DNA from 3 places in the Brevibacillus nigriterrae genome. Region 1 is predicted to be linked to each of the others. Evidence: riboswitches for the same ligand, from Rfam matches in the RefSeq annotation. Region 1 holds a riboswitch; each other region holds the start of a gene.
The links. A riboswitch is a leader RNA that binds a small molecule or an ion and turns the genes downstream of it on or off. The one in region 1 is predicted to bind cobalamin.

Region 1 (5,322 bases):
CCGTGCCTCAATCCAGCTACTTGCCAGAAACGGGAGTGATCTTTCTCCATCCATTTACTCTGAAACCAGCGAATGACGCCGCCATGGCTAACAATCAAAATCGTAGCATCATTCGGACAGATCGTAAGTAACCAATTCAACCATTGATCGATTCGCTCCCCAAACTGAGCCAAAGTCTCTCCGTCCGGCGGTGCATGATCAAACGGATTATCGTACCATTTGTTTGCCGCTTCCGGGTTTTCTTGCATAATTTCATCGTATGTATTACCTTCCCACTCGCCGAACGATATTTCTCTCAGTGAAGCAGTGATTTTGGGCTTAATCTCCCATGTTCTCTTCAAAACCTCTGATGTCTCGACACACCGCCTCAGGTCACTGGTGAAAAGAGCAGTTGGCGATTCATCGGCAAGCAGCCTTCTCAACTGGTTGATTTGTCGTACGCCTGTCTCATTCAAGGAAGGATCCAGATGGCCAACATATCTCCCCGCCCGATTGGCGTCTGTTTCACCATGTCGCACCCAAATCAGTCTCACACAAACCATCTCCCTGTGCCAACAATACTGAGCAAGGCAATCGTTTCACACCATTCAATACAAGCACCATAACAATCGCCCGTGAGTCCGCCCAATTTGCGAGCAATGTGAGAGCAAAGCCAAAATCCACCAATCGCCGTTATTGCAATTACCAGTAATGCCTGAGCACCGCCAATCAACCATCCGAGGATGACTGTCAGCAGTACGCCTAAGAACAAATACTTCCCTTGCAGCCCGCCTCGCATCCCACTTCCTAGGCCAGCTTTTGAGGCATACGGCCAGATCTGAATGGCGAACAGTACAAACGTACGAGCACAAACGGGAATGAGGATCAACCACATGCCATGATAGATTCCCTGAAGCTCATAAAGGGCGGAACCTTTTACCATCAAGAGCATCAGTACGGCCAGAACTCCCATCGCCCCGACACGGCTGTCCTTCATAATTTCGAGCATTTTATCTCGCTCTCGATTGCTGCCTAACCCGTCAGCAAGATCCATCCACCCGTCCAGATGGAGGCCCCCCGTAATATAGATCCAGAATACGAGCGTGAGCACCGTGGACAACTGAGAGGAAAACCACATTTCTGTCAATGTGTGAATCCCCATCAACAAACCGCCAATCACGAGGCCCACGAGCGGATAATAGTTTACACTTTTACCCCAATCCTCTTCCGAATAGTTATGGGTGGGAATCGGGACTCTCGTGAAGAAAGACAGGGCAAGCAGAAATGGCTTCATCCTTTGATCCTCCTGGGAATTCCGCAGAAGACCACATACACAGATTCAGCCTGACTGGCCAGCAATTGATTGGCTTCGCCCAACAAATCCGCATACCAGCGCCCCAGAGATGAGAGTGCTACTCCGCCCAGTCCTACCTCATTGGTAACAACCAGGTACGTCCGTTTGTCTTCGTTCATTGCCTGTACCCATTGCTGAATGGAAAGCAAAATCTGTTGCTGAATCTCCTGGTCGTACATCTTCTCCTCCGGGATCTGAATCAAACGGTTGCTGATCCAATTCGAGAGGCAGTCTACAAGCACGACCTCATAAGCTGGAGAAGAAACGAACATTTCTTCCAGGTGATTGGAAATCTCCAGCAACCCCCAATCAGCAGGACGACGGATTTGATGAAGCTGGATGCGGTGAGCCATTTCACTGTCCCAGGCTTTGCCTGTAGCCACGTACAACACTTTGCCAGTGGATGGTTCCAAAACCAGTTCATGAGCCAACTCTTCGGCAATTCTGCTCTTCCCTGACCGTACTCCTCCTGTGATAACGACAATACTCACTTACTCCCCCCGCCTCTCAGCCGTGTCTTTATCTTTGATTGAATCCTTGACCGTATCCCTGACTTCTATCATGGCAGCAAGCAGTTGTTCATTTTCTTCTCTCGTTCTTACCGCAATGCGAAAATGATAAGGCGATAATCCAGGATACATCGAGCAGTTACGGATCAGTATCCCTTTGTATCCCGTTTTTTGCTGAAGTTCATCTGCCGTGATTTCATCGGTGCAGCGAACCAAGAGATAATTGGCCTCACTGGGCATCACGCTCCAGCCAAGCTTTCGTTGCAATTGCTCAACAAGAAAAGCTCTCTCTGTCCGAATCAACTGACGTGTCTCTTGCTCATAATGCTCTTCTTTGACACACTGTTCTCCTGCAAGCAATGCCAATCCGTTGACACTCCACGTCACCTGTTTTTGTTTCATTCGATCGATCAACGCAGGATGGGCAATCGTATAGCCCAATCGCAAACCCGGTATCGCAAACATTTTGGTAAGCGAACGAATCAGCATGACTCGAGGAAACCGTTCCAGCTCATCCAGCAACGTAAGCTTGGAGCCATCCTCCACAAAGTGCAGGAATGCTTCATCCACTGCCAGATAAGTATTCGTGTGATCACACCACTTTGCCATCTCAATCAATTCATCTTTCGAATAAACCGTCCCTGTGGGGTTGTTCGGGCTGCCGATGAACACCAGATCTGTCTCTACAAATAATGGATACAGTTCATCTTTCCTCGCTTTGAAGCGCTCGACTTCCTTTGTATAACAGGCGATAATCTCAGCACCAAATTGTTTCGCCAACGTCTCGTATTCAGAGAAACAAGGATAAACGACCCCTACTTTCCTCGGCGCAAGTGCCAGAATCGCAAGTGCCATGCACTCGGCAGCACCGTTGCCTGGCAGTATCCACGCATCTGAAATCTGAAGCTTGTCGGCCAGTACTCTCCGAAATGAGCGATGCCCTGGATCAGGGTAGTGAACGATGGCCGTTAACCCTTCACGGATACTCTGCAAAATAGAATCCGGCGGCCCGAGCGGATTAATATTGGCGCTAAAATCCAGCATCTTCTCTCGCAAAATCCCAAAATGAGCTTCCGCAGTAACCAGGTCCCCGCCATGTCCGAATTGCTCCAATTGGCTCATCAGTATTCAATCCCCCGTACGGCTGGAATTCCTTCGTCATAGTAATGTCTGATTGCTTTCATTTCCGTAACCAGATCAGCCACAGCCATTAGTTCAGGGTGAGCATTGCGTCCCGTAATGACGAGATGCAATTGACGGGGGCGAGTACGGATCAACTCCATTACTTCTGCAAAGGGCAGGACATCTTCAATAGGAAACCGATTGATCGCAAGCGCATTATTCAATTCGTCAAGAATAATCAGGTCATAACTGCCGCTTTGAACCTTTTCCTTGGTTAAAGCCCACGCACTTTTCAAAGCTTCTCGATGTTCTTCCGGGGTTTTGGTCCAGGTAAAGCCTGCTCCCATCTGATGAATTTCTACGCCCAACTTCTCCAGCGTCAATTTTTCACCATACGTCCGCTCTGGCGACTTGATAAACTGAATCATCAGTACATTCAACCCTTGCCCAATCGCCCGAACAATCAATCCCAATGCAGCCGTTGTTTTCCCTTTTCCTTCTCCCGTATGGACAAGAAGCAGCCCTCTTTCTTTCGTTTTCACGCCTCTCCCCCCAAACATCCACAATAAAAAACGCTTTGACTCCCATCGGAATCAAAGCGTAAGCAGCAAGTATCAAGCGTCTGCAGACCTTTCCTTTAACCCGAAGGAATAGAAGTCGTATCCATTCAGGCAGGTCTCCTGGCTCAAGGATCATCGTTTTACTCCCCCTTCCCGTCTCGAACAGACAGTGGGCGCTGAAAGCAGTGAAGCAAAACTCCCCTTTTACAGTGGCGGGACCGCGTTGGTTTTTCACCAAACTTCCCTTTTAACCTCACGTACACTTCGTGAGGACCTGATTGCATTCGATATTCAATTGTTCATGATCTGCAAAACTATATCTCTAATCATAACAAAGTACGAAGAGGAATCAAGCACTATTTCGGTAGGTGTGTGCAAATGCCGTTATCCCTTGCCTTTGACAGGAAGTGTGACAAAAAAGGTAGCCCCTGCTCCTTCTTCGCTTTCTACACGAATTTTGCCTCCATGTGATTCCACGATCCACTTGGCGATCGACAGGCCCAAGCCCGTTCCTTCTACTGTTCGAGACCTCATTTTGTCTCCCTGGAAGAATCGGTCAAACACAAAGGGGATATCTTCCTTAGCAATGCCAATTCCCTGATCACTGACTGATACTGTCACCCAATTTCCGTCTCTTCGGCACTCAACCGTAATGAGCCCGTGATCGAGTGAATATTTCAACGCATTATCCAGCAAGATGACCAGCAACTGCCGGACTCGCTCCTCATCAGCCACGATTTCAACCACTGGTTCCAGCTTGGTTTCGATTTGAATTTGCTTGAGCGTGGCCAATTGGCGAAAGGATTGTACACTGGAAGTAATCAGCTCATCGACAAACAGTTTCTTTTTGATCAGTTGCACCTCGTCTGAGTCCGAGCGGGCAAGTGTCAAAAGATCAGAAACCAGTTTATTCAGCCTTCTCGTCTCCTGAATTCCGACGACGATATTCTCGCTTTCCTGTTCAATCGTATGGTCAGGATTGCGAAAAAGCCGTTCGAGGTGAATCTGGATAACTGACAATGGTGTACGCAATTCATGGGAAGCATCTGCGACGAACTGCTGCTGTTTCTCCCATGCTGACTGAATCGGAATCAATGCTCTCTTGGCAAGGAACAGCCCAATAATGACCGCAATGAGTATGCTGATGGCACTGCCAATTCCAATCACCTGAAGCAGACTGCCGAGCATCTCCTCTTCCGGTTCAAGATTATAGACAAGCTGAACCGTACGAAGCTCTTTGAACGGGCCTTGGGCAGGATTTCTTGCTGCTTCGATATTCAATGTGTACACCCGGCAAGGCTGCCCATTTACGGTGACTGTAGCCAAGCCTTCCATCTCGGTGAACTGTAGCAACGGGTCAATATCTGACCTCTCCACCATGTTATTGTCCGTGCTGGCAATCAATTGGCCCTTGTCTTTCCAAAACAGAGTAATGATTCGATGGTCAGGAGCGATCAGTCGCCTTTTCTCGCCTTTTGGAAAAAAGATCTTCGTCTCTCGCATATGCTTAGCAATTTGCTGCAATTTCATATCCACCTGAGAGTACAACGTAAATTTCATGGAAAAATAAACGGCGCTCCCCAGTGCATTCAGCAGCAAAACCAGGACGATTGCATTAAACAGCACCAGACGGATACGAGTCTTTCTAAACATGCTCTTTTTTCTCCTTCAGCATATACCCAACATTGCGTATCGTCCGAATATAGTTTCCACAACCGAGGTCAGACAGCTTTTTTCGCAAGTAATGCACATACACCTCAACAATGCCATAATTCGCTTCCGAGTCGATTCCCCATAC
Region 2 (5,322 bases), on a different contig from region 1:
TATATTCTGGGGAAAGTCATGCCAGGCTCCTTGTTTGAGCATCACAAGGTTGCCTTCTTTCTTCGGGCAAACAGCAATCTGTATACGACGGTTAGCAAAGGCAGGATTCAGTTTTGTTTCTTTGACTTACAAAAGGACATCTCGGAAAACATGAAGCAGTTAGCAGACTTTGACCCGACGATTCTCGTCGCTCCACCTTCCATGCTGCGCTACATCGCAACAAAACAGGAACGAGGACAGTTGAAGCTTCATCCGCAAAAAATCCTGTCGGTGGCAGAGGTGCTGGATCCGCTTGACGAAGCGCACATCCGAAGAACATTCAATCAGGTCATCCATCAGGTGTATCAGTGTACAGAAGGCTTTTTGGCTACTACCTGTGCATACGGAACACTGCATGTAAACGAAGATTTGGTTGTCATTCAAAAAGACTATCTCGATGAATCCAAAAGCAGATTCTCACCGATTATTACCGATTTTTCTCGCAAAGCCCAACCGATCATCCGTTATCGGTTGAACGACATTCTGGTTGAAAAGAAATCTGCTTGTCCATGCGGTTCCCTTTTTACGGCGATAGAAGCCATTGAGGGCAGGTGTGATGACCTGTTTTACTTGCCTTCCAGCAAGGTGAGAGAGAGACTCATCCCCGTCTTCCCTGATTTTATCCGAAGAGCTGTGATTGCCTCATCTTCATTGCTTGAACAATACATCGTAGTTCAGGACTCCCCACTGGAGATGACGATCTACCTGGATGCACCAGAACAGGTGGAAAGCCTCGTGAGAGCATCGATAGAATCTATGTGCACAGAACTGGGAACGGCAATCCCGACCATTCGCTTCAATCCATATAACCATGTTCCAACAGATAAAAAGCTACGCCGGGTGGAAAGAAGGTTTCCAATCAATGACGATCAGGTGGTATGATCAAAAGAATTTGCATGAGTGCGAATGGGGAGAAAGCGAGAACCAGCAGTACGCTCGAAAATTCCTGACTCCGTTCATCGAGAATGGAACAGCGAAATACATTGCCAATGTAAACACTAGGGTTGGTATCCTAACAGTCGATGAGTTGGTTCTGCCAGTCACGGTAAATGATGCTGAATATGGAAACTCGTATGTCGTTTCACCTTTTGATCAGTACATTACCTATACCAAAGAGGAATTGTATCTAATCAAAAATCCGCTGCTGGAATCAATACTAGGCGGCTTTCTGTCGGGTTTTGGCTCGTTGCTTCGCTTGCTTTCAATCAACAAGGTCGTCATCGTCAACAACTGGATGGTCTCAACAAATCTCTACCCGTACATCAAGCGGGAGCAGCTGGCGCAAATCAAAGCGTTTCTCTTAAAAAAGTTCCCCGACCATGCCATCATCTTTCGCTCTGTCGAGGACTACCGGAATCAATCGCTGTTTGAGTCTCTCACTCAGATGGGCTTTCACATGCTGATAAGTCGCCAAATCTTTCTAATGGACACTTCTCAAAGGATCAATTCAAGGGCACGCTACAACTTGGGAAAAGACGAAAAGATACTGGCGCATACCCCCTACCAAGTCGTTGAACACGGTGAAATTCTGGCAGACGATATGCAAAGAATTCTCGATAATTACAATGCGTTGTATCTGGAGAAGTACTCGCCCAACAACCCGCAGTTTACCGATGAATTCTTTCATCTGGCTCACAAAGAGCGATTGCTCCAGATGAAGCTATTAAAAAAGGATGGCCATGTAGATGCCATCCTCGGATATTTCCATCGTGACGGGGTAATGACTACCCCTTTGTTTGGTTATGATACACGCCTCCCTAAAGAGTGGGGGCTGTATCGAATGATCTCCCTGCTTTTGCTGTACGATGCAAGGAAATACGGCTATCTTTTGCATGCAAGCTCGGGCGCAGCCGAGTTTAAAAAGTCCCGGGGCGCACTCGAGAGCTTTGAGTATAATGCCGTTTATCTCAATCATCTGCCCTGGGTTCGAAAGCTCCCGTGGCGCTTGTTGAAATCTCTGCTTGAAAAAGTGGCGAAGCCGCTGGTGCAGAAGTATTCGAGATAGTATTTTTACCAACAATGTAGTAGAATTGATGAAAACAACCAAATATTGTTGCTTTATGGTGCTGTTTGATTGACATCTCGATCAAACGGCTTAATAGGGAAGTTCGGTACAAATCCGACACGGACCCGCCACTGTGATGCTGACATCTGTTTCTAATGCCACTGGTTCCAAGACTGGGAAGGCGAAACAGATGGTTGAAGCTAAGTCAGGAGACCTGCCATAGAGAACAAACACTGCAAAACCTACGGGAGTTAGGGAGGTGTTTACGATGATGGCGAGAATGAATAACAGGGCAAGCCCCGAAACCATCAAGCGATATATCATGTCGTAGTAACGCACTTCTTTTCCAAATGGAAAGAAGTGCTTTTTTATTTTTGTTAGTCGTACATTTAGTAAAGTGGGAGTGATACTGATGAAACAGTTGAAAATGAGCGTCTTTTTCTTGTTTATGTTCCTATGTATTCCAGAGCAAGCATACGCAATGCACATCATGGAAGGTTTCCTGCCCGTCCGATGGTCATTATTCTGGTGGGCTGTGACCATTCCTTTTTTACTCGTGGGCCTGTACTCCATTCAGAAGAAAGTAAAGCAACATCCTGAAATCAAAATGATGCTGGGCCTATCCGGTGCATTTGCCTTTGTATTATCCGCCTTAAAGATTCCTTCTGTGACCGGCAGTTGCTCGCATCCTACCGGAGTTGGGCTTGGCACCGTTTTGTTTGGCCCGACAGCAATGAGCGTCGTCGGATTTATCGTTCTCCTGTTTCAATCGTTACTGTTAGCTCATGGTGGTTTAACGACGTTAGGTGCCAATGCCTTTTCCATGGCGGTCGTCGGTCCCTTCCTTGCCTATTTTGTCTATAAAGCTTCTACAAAGGCGGGTTTATCATTTTCCGTGGCTGTATTTTTGGCAGCTACGTTAGGGGATCTCGGTACCTATCTCATGACATCGATCCAGCTTGCGTTGTCCTTTCCTTCTGAGGTCGGTGGCGTATTCGCTTCCTTTGCCAAGTTTTCAGGTATTTTTGCTCTGACCCAAATTCCGTTGGCGATTAGTGAAGGACTATTGACCGTCATCGTGATGAACATCCTGACCAAATATAATTTCAGAGAATTAAAGATGCTGCAAATCTTGACCAAGGAGGCACGCTAACATGAAAAAGAACACGTTGCTACTGCTTGTAGTGGTTTTCCTCGCCGTCGTTCCGCTTTTTATCCAGCAAGGGGCAGAGTTTAGCGGAGCCGATGGTCAGGCCGAAGCTGCCATCCAGGAAATCTCTCCTGACTATGAGCCTTGGTTTACCAGCGTTTGGGAACCTCCTAGTGCCGAAATTGAGAGCTTACTTTTTGCTCTGCAGGCAGCGATTGGGGCAGGTTTCATTGGTTATTATATCGGTTTCATGAGGGGAAAGAGCAAGCGAGACGAGCAGCAGGAAGAAAAGGTGTATCATGCTGCTGATTGATAAGTATGCTTATTTCAATCGGTTACGACATGTTCACCCAGTCGAAAAGGCGACCCTTTCGCTTGGTCTGCTTCTCTTTTCACTGATTGCGAAGGACCCCTTGGTTTCACTCATCACGTTTCTTGTAATGAGTACTTTTGTTGTCTGGGCAGCACGTATTCCCTCTTCCTATTATGGAAAACTTCTGTTGGCACCTGTATTTTTCTTGCTTTCAGGTGTGATTACCCTGCTTTTTTCAGTCACCGATGGACAGGCAGCGATCGTTCACCCGATTTGGAATGTGCATGTGTGGAATTGGCAGATTTTTATTAGCAAGTCGAGTATGGAGCAGGTTGTGAACCTAATCTTTCGTGTACTGGGGGGTATCAGTTGTCTGTACTTTCTCATCCTGACCACACCGATTACCGTCATGCTGGGGCTTCTGCGCAAACTGAGACTGCCCCCCCTGCTGCTTGACCTGATCGCATTAACCTATCGCTTTATCTTTGTTTTCCTGGAGACAGCAGCCATGATCCATCAGGCACAGACGTCCCGCTTGGGTTACATCACCATTCGACAAAGCCTCAAGTCACTTGGTCAGCTTGTCGCCACCTTGTTTTTGAAATCATTCCATCGATCCAGTCAGCTATCCATTGCGATGGACTCCCGCTGCTACGAGAATGATATTGTACTGGTAGAACAAACGTATCCTGTCTCTTTTTTGAACTGGTTTTTAATCGCAGGGATATTCACTGCCATGCTTACGGTATATTGGCAATTTGGAGGATATTGAAAAAATGAAGCCGCTTCTTTTTGACATCGAGCAAATAACCCATACTTATATCGATAACACATTGGCTCTGAAAAACATTACACTTAGCATCCAGCAAGGGAAAAAAATCGCACTCTTGGGCAACAATGGCGCAGGCAAATCGACGCTGTTTTTGCACTTGAATGGCATCCTCCGACCAACAAGCGGAACGATCCGTTTTCTGGGAAAAGACATTACGTATAGCCGGGATTCGCTTCGCTCGTTGCGCAAACAGGTAGGCATTGTTTTTCAGGACCCGGATGCCCAGTTGTTTTCAGCCAGTGTGCTGGAGGACATTTCCTTTGGCCCGCAAAACTTAGGGCTATCCAGGGAAGACGTTCTGCGAAAAGTCGAATGGGCAATGGAACTGACAGAAACAACGCCTTTAAAAGATAAACCCACTCATTTTTTAAGCATCGGTCAAAAAAAGCGTGTAGCGATTGCAGGAGTCCTTGCGATGGAACCGGAAGTCATCATTCTCGATGAGCCGACTGCTGGGCTGGATTCCTATTTTTCAAGGCAGATCATGCAAGTGCTCGATCATATCCACCAACAAAACAAGACCATTATCCTGTCAACCCATGACGTCAATCTTGCCTATCAGTGGGCCGATGAGATCATTGTCATGCACGATGGTGAAATTTTGGGTCAGGGTGAGCCTGCGCAGGTGTTTGAACAAGAGGATTGGCTACATAAGGCTCATCTGGAAAAACCGTGGATACTCGAAACCTTTCAGTTTCTGTTGGGTAAACATCTCGTTGATTCTGGAACAGCCGCACCGAAAAGCAGAGATGAGCTATATCAATTTATTGCTGCAAAACAAAAAGAGAGGTAGATTTCCTTTGCTTGAACCAAAGGTAAAGGAATTGTTGAGAAAGTAAAAAACTGTTGAGGAAATTTTCTCAACAGTTTTTACTGCTTTACAGGGTATCAATTTCTTGTTCGTTTTAATTCCGGCTTGAAAACTTCCTCTAGCCATGATTGATAGACATAAATAACAATGGATATTGTGACGAAAATACCGA
Region 3 (5,322 bases), on a different contig from region 1:
AAGGATTTCAGCCTGTCCAAGCGAAACTGCGTGTGGTGTTTTTGCGTACACTATTGATAAGAACTCTTCGGCTGTCTTCCAGTTCATCGAGATGTGCATAACATCTATGTAAGGCAAAATAGTCTCATATCGGCTGTACGGCATGGTCATGTTGGAGTTGATCTGCGAACGAAGTCCCCGTTTGGCAGCATATTGCAAGAGGGGGAGAATGGTTTCATTCACGTTTCGTTCACTAAACATCGGTTCCCCGCCTGTTATACTGATGGTATGCAGATCTTCTGCTTCGTCAAGCCGATGTAAGAGTAGCTCAATTGGTAATTGTTCATCATCTTTGGCACTGAGCGTTTCACCAACGGCACAGTGTTCACAGCGTAAATTACACATATTCGTTACGGTAAACTCAACACTTGTCAATTTATAGTGAGGAGGCTTTGCCTGATATAACGGATCCCATGGGTCATACGCCGGGGTTAGTGGTTTGGATGGTGCATAACGAGTCAATTGAAAAACCTCCCTATTACAGACAATCATAAAATACTTTACCATTATATCGGGGAAAACGGAGAAGGAGAATATGAAATTATGATTACAGGAATCTCTTTTGGCCGTGGCGTTCTTTTTCATAATCGAAAAGTCCTGGCTTGTGCCGAAGTGAGGGGTGGGGTAATCCATAGCTGGGCAGAGCCCATTACCTTTCGTACCTTGTTCAAAATGTGGTGGAGAATCATCTTTGCCATCCCGTGGTACTATCAGTTATTTCATATTTGTCTCGTGCTTTCCATCTTGTTTTTTAACATAGACCCTCTGTGGCTGATCATTTATGGGGTAGGCTATCATTTTGTTTTTCCGAAGCAACTGAAGCAGTTCCACGGTGCGGAGCATAAAGTTTTTAGTTATCAGGGAGAAAAGAAGCTGGAACACTGGAACGAAATCCGTCAAGCGTCTATTGTGAACAGCGGATGTTCGACCAATTATGTTACTTATTTCTTTGTTTTCTTCCTGCCGGTTTGTTGGTTCTTGCCGCTGTGGGAGAGTGTACTGATTGGTGCGGGGGGAATGGTCGCCGGATTGATCGGGGAAAGATATATTCGTTCCTATTTGAAGCCGTTTTTCGTGATATCCGGTTTTCTTCAGAAATATGTAACCACAAAAGAACCAGAACGCATCCATCTGGAGACGGCTATTCGTTCGTACCGCCTGTTTCAACATATTCAAAAGTAAGGGATCGATTGATATGGGTACGAATAAGTTAATCTATGTCATGATCGGGTTGGTTGGATTAGCTTTGATCTTTCAGATATTTGGTCTCATGATCGAATACGTGTCAGATCATCAACGAGGAGCTATCCTGAGCAAATTTTCGACGATTTCGTTAGGTCTGTTCGTCTTGTTGCAAGGGGTTTGGCTCTACGCTGAAAAGAGGGACTGGATTTCATCTGTATTTTTTGTCCTATGTGCAGTTGGTTTTGTTTCCATCATCGTTCAAATGGTGTAAAAAAAGAACACCGACGGTTCCAAAAGGGGCCATCGGTGTTCTTTTTTCTGTGAAAAACGTCTCGACGTTTTTACCGAAGTAAATGCCAGATGTTACGCTGAGGCACCTTGTCATAAAAGTGGATGTGACCGCTTGCGGGCAACAAAACGGTCATGACCGTTTTTGTGCAAGCGATTATTTATCTTTGCCAATTGCAAAGAATGGGTTCACGGATGCAAACGTAGTATAGGAAGATTTCACAAGTTCTTGCACATTTTTTTGGAAGGTTGTTTGGAGTTCACGAGTTTCTTTTACGAAAGCTTCCAATTTTTCGATGTTTGCTTTGCGTGCTTCCTCTGACTGGTTCAGCAAGTCTTTTGCCTGTGATTGCGCTTGTTCTTGCAAAAAGCTAACGAATGCTGCAGTAGTCAATGCTGTATTAAAGATGGTTTCGTTGGCGGCTTGGAACACTTGAAAAGTTGCTTGCAACAATTGCTCCTGATTTTCAACTGTGTTTTGGCTCATTACCGATACCTCCTAGGTTATTCTGCCATTCATGTGAAAACGGCAGATAGTATAATATTGCTCTTATGTGTAATTTACACCTATGTGATATGCTCTGTCAATGCTTGAATTCAACATATTTTTCTTGTACTCCCTCTTACTGGTGTGATAGCATTTGAATGGACAATTGAATCAGTGTTGTTTTGGTGACGTTTTTTACGTTGAAAAGGGAAAGTGGTGCAATTCCACTACAGCCCCCGCTACTGTAATCACTGACACTCTTATTATTTGATGCCACTGGGAAACCTGGGAAGGCTGGATGAGGGTGAATGAAGTGTAAGTCAGGAGACCTGCCAGAACGAGGTACTGCCTTTTTCGGTGTGGAAAAAAGGGGTAAAAATCGTGTCAAGTGATGCAAGATCAAGCAGCTTTAGAAAGCTTTGCTCTCACGATAACAATCCCCCTGACCTCTGGTTTGGGGGTTTTTCTTGTGAAGAAGCAATGTACAAAACATTCAGTTAGATGGAAATGAGAAAGGGGAAAAGACTTATGCAAGCAGTTATCCGCTCTTTTACACATCGTTTCAGTTGGCTACTCATTCTTAGTCTGGTGCTTACTTCTGTTTTCCAAATGCAAACCGTTCAGGCAACATCTGACCTCGAAAACGGAGTAAACAGTTCTTTGAAGAAAACGGTGAAATATTATTACAAGAGTAACCGAAAATATGATTTCAACACGTTTGACTGGGAACTCATCGGCCTCAGTGCAGCGGGAGAGAAGCTGGCTACACGCAAATGGCAAGATAAAGCAGGCAAAACAGCGATTGATACTTGGGCAGGCAAAGCGAAAGACATCAAAGACGCTGGTTCATTGGCGAAGTTGTCAATCGGGTTGATCCATAACGGATACGATCCAACGAACTTTAATGGAATCAATCTGTTGGAGCGCATCGCTGATTCTCAAGAGAAAAATGGAAAAATGGGCGATGATACATACACCGTTTTCAACCACGTTTTGTCCATACTTGCCTTGGAAATGTACGAATACCCATATGACCGCAAGAAAGCAACTCAGTTCTTGTTGGAACGTTATGACGATTTCAATTTGATTGACGAAGATGCATTCACTCTAAATGCTCTTTCCTTACTGGAAGATCAAGACGGAGTGGAGGAAGCGAAAAAAGCGATTCTTGAAAAGCTGGAAAAAGAACAACAAGATGACGGGTCCTTCATTTCCTACGGCAGCGCAAGTCTCGATTCTACTATTCAGGTACTCATTGGGTTAACGACAATCGGTGAAGATGTGTTCGCAGAACCTTGGAATAAAAGTGTAGAGTTCCTGCTTGCTAACCAAATGGCTGACGGTGGATTCCAGGCGCTATGGCAGCCAGGCTCATCGAATGCATTCACAACAGAAAACGCTCTGATTGCCTTAGCAACCGTTCGTGAAGGAAACTCTCTCTTCCAGGTATTGACGGATAAAGAAAAAGCAGCACTCAAGGTCTATGTGCCCGTTGTCGATTTGTCCAAACAAGTGAAAGTATACGACGGATTGGATAACTTCCTTTCAGGTAAAGAAGTGAAACAAGCAGGCAACACATTCTCCATAAACGGAAAACAGTTGCTCATGCGTGTCAATGTTGAAGGAATTGCCAAAGAAGAGAAGCCAGTTGCCGTTATGGTCAAAGTGATGAAGGGTGCTGACGTTGTCGATGTAGCAATGGTGGAATCAAACTCATCAGCAGCACAGAACCTGACTGCCGGATTTACACTTGCGAGCGGAACCTACACCGTAGAAATCAACTACTGGTACGGATTAGCTGACAAACCTGAGGTAGCCAAGGAGAGCATTACCTTCGTTGCATCAGTGAAATAGGAGCTGACTTTCGATGAGACAAAAATGGCTTATTTGGCTGACATCTGCCGTTCTCCTGCTCACAAGTTGGATTTCTTCATCAGGATCAGGTATGGCGGAGGAAGCTACTGCCGCCATACAGGCCAAACAAGTCGAAAACAAATTGCAGGTGAACGGGAATACCAGTCCGACCGATCCGACCTGGGTACCACTGCTCGTCAAGGACGCACAAGGACAGCTTTTGTACTTTCAGGATGTGGGCGGCGGGGGCAAAGAATTTCAGCTTGAAATCAATTTGCCCGAGTGGACAGCATACGGAACGGCGGAAGCCATTCTCTACTCGGGTACTCCCGTTTCCCAGCATTTTGAGATCAAAAAACCACAGGACACGGGAAGTAAGAAAATCAGTGTATCACTTAAAATCATAGGGTACGATGACGAGGAAATTGTAAAGAATACCAGTTTTCGAATCAGTCAGGGGTCATCTGTTTTCCAGCTTTTGCGCTATGCTTCAGAAGAAAAGAACTTCGATTATGAAGTGAGAGATCCTGAGCAAGACGGGCAAGATGTGTATCTGCTAAGTATTGATGGACTTGCTGAATTCGATAAAGGTCCCGGAAGCGGTTGGGTTTACAAAGTGAACGATAAAGGTCCGCCAATGTCGATCGATCGTTACATGCTTCGAGACGGTGATGATGTCGAAATTCTATATACGACGGATATGGGCAAATCCCAAAATGTAACATCAGGAGACTCTATCTCAAACGCCTATCAGGCAACAACTTCAGCTTATGTGAGTTCAGCAATTAACCAGCTAGTTCAGGCGAAGAGTGTGGATGAGATCGTCACCATCGTTCACAATCTGCTTATCGATCTATCGAATTATGAGCTGGAAAAACAAGCTGCATTTGTACCGGATGTTGCAGTGTTTTTGCAAGCAGCATATGAACAGGCAGGGAAAATGCAGGTGAAGGAAAGCAGGATCGTAAATCCGCTTGAGCCGGATATTCAGGAGCTTTCCCTTTTGAAAACAAGGGAATTAATGGATGATCAGTCAGAACTGCTTGAGGAACTAAACGAGCTTCTTGAGAACTCAACATTGTATAAACCATTGTTGAAAGACTTGAAGCAAGTGATTCTCGTACCGTTTCCGGTAAATTCCGAGTCAAGGGTAGCAAAGGTGTTCATTTACCCTGATTCATGGGAGAGGCTGAGAGAATCTCACGTGTCCGTGGTTTTGGCGAAGGACGGTTGGCGAGCTGAGATTACACCTGCGAATGAGCCGCTGCGTTCCAAGGAAACGATCTCTTATACGATTCGTCAGTACAGCGATGCCGAACAAACCAAGCAATTTGCAGAATGGCAAAGCTCACTTGACGAACCTGCCGTACCCGTAACAGCGAGCTATCATGTAGATGCGTCCCAGCCAGATATTGCAACGATTACTTTATCCACCGCACTGACAGGCAGTATTGACGATTTGACTGTTC

Region 2: linked by a shared signal. The riboswitch ahead of ACPW7N_RS11245 (energy-coupling factor ABC transporter permease) and the one ahead of cobO (cob(I)yrinic acid a,c-diamide adenosyltransferase) in region 1 are both predicted to bind cobalamin.
Region 3: linked by a shared signal. The riboswitch ahead of ACPW7N_RS06210 (prenyltransferase/squalene oxidase repeat-containing protein) and the one ahead of cobO (cob(I)yrinic acid a,c-diamide adenosyltransferase) in region 1 are both predicted to bind cobalamin.

What each region holds. Positions count from the first base shown of each region.
Region 1 covers NZ_JBNCMT010000013.1:94,407-99,728, reverse strand. Annotated here, with positions in the region: gene ACPW7N_RS11895 (histidine phosphatase family protein) at 1-533, opposite strand, end outside; gene cobS (adenosylcobinamide-GDP ribazoletransferase) at 530-1,273, opposite strand; gene ACPW7N_RS11885 (bifunctional adenosylcobinamide kinase/adenosylcobinamide-phosphate guanylyltransferase) at 1,270-1,824, opposite strand; gene cobD (threonine-phosphate decarboxylase CobD) at 1,825-2,964, opposite strand; gene cobO (cob(I)yrinic acid a,c-diamide adenosyltransferase) at 2,964-3,524, opposite strand; cobalamin riboswitch at 3,618-3,817, opposite strand; gene ACPW7N_RS11870 (sensor histidine kinase) at 3,909-5,177, opposite strand; gene ACPW7N_RS11865 (response regulator transcription factor) at 5,170-5,322, opposite strand, start outside.
Region 2 covers NZ_JBNCMT010000012.1:110,011-115,332, forward strand. Annotated here, with positions in the region: gene ACPW7N_RS11235 (F390 synthetase-related protein) at 1-921, shown strand, start outside; gene ACPW7N_RS11240 (GNAT family N-acetyltransferase) at 902-2,044, shown strand; cobalamin riboswitch at 2,084-2,280, shown strand; gene ACPW7N_RS11245 (energy-coupling factor ABC transporter permease) at 2,457-3,197, shown strand; gene ACPW7N_RS11250 (energy-coupling factor ABC transporter substrate-binding protein) at 3,199-3,507, shown strand; gene cbiQ (cobalt ECF transporter T component CbiQ) at 3,494-4,279, shown strand; gene ACPW7N_RS11260 (energy-coupling factor ABC transporter ATP-binding protein) at 4,284-5,132, shown strand; gene ACPW7N_RS11265 (hypothetical protein) at 5,228-5,322, opposite strand, start outside.
Region 3 covers NZ_JBNCMT010000006.1:66,185-71,506, reverse strand. Annotated here, with positions in the region: gene yfkAB (radical SAM/CxCxxxxC motif protein YfkAB) at 1-501, opposite strand, end outside; gene ACPW7N_RS06225 (DUF1385 domain-containing protein) at 583-1,221, shown strand; gene ACPW7N_RS06220 (hypothetical protein) at 1,235-1,495, shown strand; gene ACPW7N_RS06215 (hypothetical protein) at 1,670-1,999, opposite strand; cobalamin riboswitch at 2,166-2,350, shown strand; gene ACPW7N_RS06210 (prenyltransferase/squalene oxidase repeat-containing protein) at 2,528-3,853, shown strand; gene ACPW7N_RS06205 (S-layer homology domain-containing protein) at 3,867-5,322, shown strand, end outside.